Regions from separate parts of the Micromonospora sp. ATLC20 genome, predicted to be linked through region 1. Evidence: riboswitches for the same ligand, from Rfam matches in the RefSeq annotation. Region 1 holds a riboswitch; the other holds the start of a gene.
What was found. A riboswitch is a leader RNA that binds a small molecule or an ion and turns the genes downstream of it on or off. The one in region 1 is predicted to bind thiamine pyrophosphate.
Positions count from the first base shown of each region.

Region 2: linked by a shared signal. The riboswitch ahead of AC2CHG_RS18990 (ECF transporter S component) and the one ahead of thiE (thiamine phosphate synthase) in region 1 are both predicted to bind thiamine pyrophosphate.

Region 1 is NZ_JBXUOV010000020.1:29,294-32,691, reverse strand. It holds gene thiS (sulfur carrier protein ThiS) at 1-39, opposite strand, end outside; gene thiO (glycine oxidase ThiO) at 30-1,115, opposite strand; gene thiE (thiamine phosphate synthase) at 1,112-1,735, opposite strand; TPP riboswitch at 1,733-1,844, opposite strand; gene AC2CHG_RS07245 (DUF559 domain-containing protein) at 1,963-2,874, shown strand; gene AC2CHG_RS07240 (aldo/keto reductase) at 3,081-3,398, opposite strand, start outside.
Region 2 is NZ_JBXUOV010000089.1:14,986-18,383, reverse strand. It holds gene AC2CHG_RS18995 (ABC transporter ATP-binding protein) at 1-867, opposite strand, end outside; gene AC2CHG_RS18990 (ECF transporter S component) at 980-1,570, opposite strand; TPP riboswitch at 1,646-1,752, opposite strand; gene AC2CHG_RS18985 (alpha/beta fold hydrolase) at 1,829-2,665, shown strand; gene AC2CHG_RS18980 (SIS domain-containing protein) at 2,662-3,398, shown strand, end outside.

The DNA.
Region 1 (3,398 bases):
GGGCAGCGTCCGGCCGGTGCCGTTGACGATCAGTTCCACGTGCGCTCCTTCCCGAAGCGGTCCGGGGTGAAGGGGGCGAGCGCGGGATCCGGCTCGCCGGTGACGATCAGCTCGGTGACCAGGTCGGCGGTGACCGGGGTGAGCACGATGCCGTGCCGGTGGTGCCCGGTCGCCGCGAGCACGCCCGGCTGCCCGGGCAGCGGCCCGATGATCGGCGCGTTGTCCGGCGTACCCGGACGCAGCCCGGCGACTGCCTCCACCACTTCGTACTCGACGAGTTCCGGCACCAGTTCGGCGGCGGCGCGCAGCAGTGTCAGCACGCCACCGGCGGTGACAGCGGTGTCCGCGCGCTCCTCGACCGTCGCCCCGACCACGACCTCTCCGCTGTCCCGGGGCACCAGGTAGACCGACTCGCTGTCCGCGTACCCCCGGATCACGTGCCGGAAGCCCGGCGGACCGCCACCCGGCGCGCGCAGCCGCAGCACCTGGCCCTTGACCGGCCGGACCGGCAGGCCGGTCAGCGCCGCCGCGCCGCATCCGGCCGCGACCACAGTGATCCTTGCGTCCACCTCGGACAGCGCGCCGACGCGGGCCGGACGCAGCTCCACCCCGGCGCGCTCGGCGGCCGTGCGCAGCGCGACGACCAGCCGCCGCGGGTCGACCTGGTGGTCGCCGGGCGCGACAGCGCCGCCGCGCACGCGCGGCGCCAGCGCCGGCTCGCGGTCGCGCAGCTCCGAGGGGCGCAGCGGCGTGATCGGCAGTCTCAAACCCCGTTGGTACGACCACAGCCGCCCCGCCTCGGCCAGGTCGTCGGCGGTGAGCCCGACGACGAGCGTGCCCTCGGTGCGGTAGCCGAGGTCGACGCCGCTCGCCCCGGCCAGCTCGGCGGCGAAACCGGGCCAACGCGCGGCGGACTCGACGAGGAGCGCGGTCAGTTCGTGCTCACCGAAGTACGCCTCGGCGACCGGCGACAGCATCCCGGCGGCCACCGACGACGCACCCGACCCGGGCCGGTCGTCGTGCACGACCACGCGCAGTCCGCGCTGCGCGCACCGCCACGCGATCGCGAGTCCCACCGGCCCGGCGCCCACCACCGCCACGTCGGCCGGGCTCATCGCGTCAGCGCCCGCAGCAGTTCGGCGGTGGCGTGCGCGGGATCGGCGGCCAGGCTGAGCGCGCCGACCACCGCCACCCCGTACGCCCCGGCCGCCCGCAACGCCGGCACGCTCGCGGCGGTCACCCCGCCGATCGCGATCACCGGCACGCTCACCGCCTCGGCGACCGCGCGTACCCCGTCGGGGCCGATCGGGTCCGGCAGGCCGGACTTGGTGGTGGTGGCGTGGCACGGGCCCACGCCCAGGTAGCTCGCGCCCGCGTCCACCGCCGCGCGGGCGCCTACCGGCTCCCGGGCGGTCGCGCCGAGCACCGCGTCCGGGCCGAGTACCCGGCGGGCGGCTGCGACCGGCAGGTCGTCCGCGCCGACGTGGCCCCCGGCGGCGTCCACCGCGAGCGCCACGTGCAGCCGGTCGTTGACCAGGCACCGCGCTCCGTACGGCCGGCACGCCTCGGTCACCCGGCACGCCAGCTCGTACGCCTCCCGGTCGGTGGCGTCGTCCTCCACGCGCACCTGCACGACGAGGTCGGCGCGCGCGACGGGCAGGGCGGCACGCAGCACGGCGAGCGGGTCACGCCCCGGCCGGGTGTCGGTGATGAGATGCAGTCGTCCCAGGGACAGCACGGCAACGCTCCTCCCTGCGCCGGCATTACCCGGATCAGGTTCGACGGTCGGGGGCTCCCAGCCCCCCTCTCAGCCCGGTCCGCACCGGGCTCCCGTGGGTCACTTGCGGCCTACCGTACGACGCCTCCCGCCCGTACGGAAGCCCGGGTGAGGTTTTTCCCAGGAACCAGCCGTCCGCCGGATCGGGGCAGCGGGTGACCGTCCCGTCACGACACGCTGCCGGGATGGCCGTTCCCGCCCGCGTTCCGCGCCGCCTGGCGATCGTGCCGTTCCGGGGCGGCAGTGTCGTCTCCGAAGGGCTGCTCACCTGGACGATGCTGCGCGGGCCGGCGTGGATCCGCCTGCTGCCGGACGTGTACGTGCACCGGGACGGATACCGCGCCGACGACCACCGGATGTGGTGCGAGGCGGTGACGTTGCGTCTGCCGCCGGATGCCGTGCTTGCCGGGCGCAGCGCCGCCTGGGTGTACGGCGTGGACGTGCTCACCCGCGACGCGCCGGTCACAGTGGTGCTGCCGCCTGCTGCTCGACTGCGACCGCACCCACGGTTGCGGGTGGTCCGGTCGCCGATGGCGGCGCGGGACCGCACCCTCGTCGGCGGGCTACCGGTCACCACCCCGCTGCGTACCGCGTTCGACCTGGGCCGCCACGGCACCCGCGTCGAGGCGTTGGTCGCCGTCGACGCGCTGCTGCGTCGCCGGGTCGTGATGCTGCCCGCCCTGCGGGCCTACGCCGCCGACCGGCCGGGTTGGCCGGGTGCTCCGCTGCTGCGCGAGGTACTGGCGGTGGCCGAGCCGCTGAGCGAGTCCCCGATGGAGACACGGTTGCGGCTGCTCCTGCTCGACGCCGGCCTCGGCCCGCTCGTCGCACAGCACGAGGTACGCACCGGCGGACGCTTCGTGGCTCGGGTGGACCTGGCCTGGCCGGCTCTCCGCCTCGCGGTCGAGTACGACGGTGACCACCACCGGGAGCGGGCGCACTTCCGGCGGGACGTGGCGCGCCTGAACGCGCTCCGCGCGGCCGGGTGGGTCGTGCTCCGGTTCACCGCCGACGACGTGCTACGCCGCCCCGACGCCACAGTGGCCCTGGTGCGCCAGGCCCTGGCAGAACGTCGCGCCATCGAGACGAACCACTGATCCGTGCCCGCAGCCCCGGCCCGCCACCCGCCGCCCGCAGACACCCATGGCGTTCCACTCATCGTCAGAATCAGCCGCGAGTGGAACACCATGGGTGTCTCAAGGCCCTCTTGACACCCATGGTGTTCCACTCGTCGTGAGCGCTGCCTCTGGGGGGAGGGGATTGGGTGCCCGAGGTAAGGGCGGGCCGTCGGTGGCGGGGACGGTCAGAGGATGGCGTCCAAGGCGTCGAGGTCCTCGTCGCTGGGCTGCCACGTCCCGGCTTCGGCGTTCGCCTTCACCTGCTCGGGGGTCGTCGCGCCGGCGATCACGGAGGTCACGGCGGGACGGGCGGCCAGGCCGCCGATGGCCACCTGGAGCATGGTGATGCCGCGCTCGGCCGCGTACGCCTCGATCGCCTCGATGACGTCCCAGCGCGCGGCGGCCAGCCGCTCGGCGTACCGGCCGCCACCGGCCAGTCGGCTGCCAGCCGGGGGTGCCTCACCGCGCTTGTACTTGCCGGTGAGCAGCCCGTTGGCGAGCGG
Region 2 (3,398 bases), on a different contig from region 1:
GTTGGGACCGAGGACGGCGAGCGCTTCGCCGGCGCGTACCCGGAGATCGGTGGGGTTGAGCCGCGGCGGCAGGCCGAGCCGCTCCGCGGTGAGCAGCACGTCGCCGGGCGGCGTGGTGGCGTGCCGGGGCGGCGCGACGTGGCCGGGTACCCAGACCCCGGCGGCCGCAAGCGCCTCGCCGTGCGCGGCGAAGACCGCGTCGGGCGGCCCGTCGGCGCGCACGCCGCCGCCGGGTTCCAGCACCACGACGCGGTCGACCAGCGGCAGCGCCTCGGTGACCCGGTGCTCGACCAGGACCATCGTGGTGTCCGGGTCGAGCGCGTTCGCGACGGCCCGGCGGATCAGGCCGGCGCCGGCCGGGTCGAGGTTGGCGGTGGGCTCGTCGAGCAGCAGCAGCCCGGGGCGCAGCGCGAGCGTGCCGGCCAGCGCGAGCCGCTGCTGCTCGCCGCCGCTGAGCGCCGCGGTGGGGCGGTCCCTGTCGTACGGGAAGCCGACCCGGTGCAGCGCCTCGTCGACGCGGGACCAGATCTCCCCGGCGGGTACGCCACGGTTCTCCAGCCCGAACGCCACGTCGTCGCCGGAGCGGGCCATGACGAGCTGGGTCTCCGGGTCCTGGAAGACGATGCCGACGCGCTCGCGGGCCTTGCGCGGGTCCAGCCCGTCGATCTCGACGGTGCCCTCCTGCTCGCCGGAGTCCTCCGGCAGCAGCCCGGCCAGTGCGGCCAGCAGCGTGCTCTTACCGGCGCCGGAGGGTCCGAGCAGCAGCACCCGCTCGCCGCTCTCCACGCGCAGATCCACCCCGCGCAGAGCCCAGCGTTTCCGTCCCCCGTGCCGCCACCCGAACCCCCGGAGCACCACCCCGCTCACCGCCCACCACCCCCTCTCCCGGCCCAGCCTGCGTGATCAAGGAGTTCGCGTCCGGAGAACCGTGCCCGGCGGACGCAAACTCCTTGATCACCGGGGCGGGGCGAGGCGAGCCTCAGACCAGGGCGCGGTCGCGGCCGGCGGGGAAGCGGTCCAGGACGCCGGTGTTCGCCAGCGCGCGGGTGAGGGCCACCGCACCCAGGCCGGCCACCAGCAGACAGCTGAGCACGCCGAACGCGATGTAGGGCAGCCGGAACGTCGTCCAGCTCGTGCCGGGGTACCAGTAGAGGGCGTCGAACAGTGTGGCGAAGAGGCCGCCGCACGCACCGGCGAGCGCCGCCGTGAGCGGCCGGTAGACGCGGTACCGGGTGGCCGCGAAGACAGCCTCGACGCCCAGGCCCTGCACCGCGCCCTGGAGGATCGCCATCGCGCCGTACGGGGAGCCGAGCAGCACCGAGACCGCCGAGGCGACCGTCTCGGTGAGCAGTGCCGCCCCCGGCTTGCGGACGATCAGCGCGCTCAGCACGGCCGGGATGAGCCAGACGCCGTACATGACCGACTGGAGCGGGGCGAAGAAGGCGAACGGCCCGTCGCTGCCCTTCCAGAGGATGTTCCAGAGCTGGAACACGACGCCGAAGGCGACGGCGATGACCGAGGCGACGACGATGTCGACGGTACGCCAGCTGTTGCTGTCGGTGTGGTTCACGGTTGGCTCCCAGTTCGTCGAGGTGAACCAGGAGAAGACGCACGCCGCGTCCGGTTGTCACCGGACGGCGACGCGGCTGGAGGTCGACCGAACTCCCTGCGCTGGCATTACCCAGATCAGGTTCGAGGGTCTGCGGGCACCGGCCCGCACTCTCAGCGCTGTGCGCTCCCCTGTCGGATGTGAAGTTGTCTCGTCGCAGACGCTAGCACCGACCACGGCCCGGGGCCCAGCAGGGCGAGTGTCGGTATGGTGGCGATCATGCTGGTGGATGCGCGGGGACTGACGTTCGAGGTACGCGCCGGCGGCCCCGAGGGCGGTGACCCGGTCCTGCTGCTGCACGGCTTCCCGCAGCACTCCGGTGAGTGGGACGCGGTCACGCCCGCGCTGCACGCCGCCGGGCTGCGCACGTACGCGCTCGACCAGCGCGGCTACTCGCCCGGCGCACGTCCGGCCGACGTCGGGGCGTACCGGATTCCGGAGCTGGTGGCCGACGCGGCCGCCGTGCTGGACGCGCTCGGGGTGACCCGCGTGCACGTGGTGGGCCACGACTGGGGCGCGATCGTGGCGTGGGGCCTGGCGGCGGCGCACCCGGCGCGGGTGCGGACGCTGACCGCGGTGTCGGTGCCGCACCCGGCCGCGATGGGCCATGCGCTCGCCACCGACCCGCGGCAGAAGGTCAAGTCCGCGTACATCGCGTTGTTCCGCAAGCCCGGTACGGCGGAGAAGGTGCTGCTGGCGTGGAACGGCGCCACACTGCGCAAGCTGCTCAGCGGCGTGGGCGACGCCGGCGCGGTGGCCCGGTACGCAGAGCCGATGCGCGAGCCGGGCGCGTTGACGGCGGCGCTGAACTGGTACCGCGCGATGACCGGGACGGACATGAAGGCGGTCGCCCCGGTCGGGGTGCCTACCACGTTCGTCTGGAGCGACAAGGACGTGGCGATCGGCCGGACGGCCGCGCAGGCGTGCGCCGCGCACGTCACCGGTGACTACCGGTTCGTGGAGCTGTCCGGCGTCAGCCATTGGATCCCGGACGAGGCGCCCGGCCCGCTGGCCGAGGCGATCCTCGCCCGGTGCGCAGGAACGGAGGAGGCATGACGGTGAGCGCCGAGGCGTACCTGGCGGTGGTGACCGAGACGATCGGCCGGGTCGCCGCCGAGCAGCGGCAGAACGTGGCCGACGCGGCCGACCTGATCGCGGCGGCGCTGCAGGCCGACGGGGTGGTGCACGCGTTCGGCACCGGGCACTCCGAGGCGCTGGCCATGGAGATCGCCGGGCGGGCCGGCGGGCTGGTGCCCACCAACCGGATCGCGCTGCGTGACCTGGTGCTGATCGGCGGCGACCCGGCCGACGTGCTCGGCCCGAAGCTGGAACGCGACCCGGCGGTCGCGCACCGCCTCTACGAGCTGGCGCCGATCCGTCCGCAGGACGTGTTCGTGCTGGCCTCGAACTCGGGCGTGAACGGGGCGATGGTCGAGTTCGCGTCCATCGTGAAGGAACGCGGGCACGGGCTGGTGGCGATCACGTCGGCACAGCACTCGGCCCGGATGACGTCGCGGCACCCGTCCGGCCGCAAGCTGGCCGACTTCGCCGACGTGGTGCTGGACAACGGCGCCCCCTACGGCGACGCGACGCTGCCGCTACCGGGTGGCGGCAGCGTCGGCGCGGTCTCCTCGATCACCGCGGCGTTGCTCGCCCAGCAGATCGTCGCCGAGGTGGTGGCCCGGCTGGTCGCGGCGGGGCAGCGCCCGCCGGTCTACCTGTCCGCGAACATCACCGGCGGCGACGAGCACAACGCCGAGCTGGAGGCACGGTACGCGGGCCGGATCCG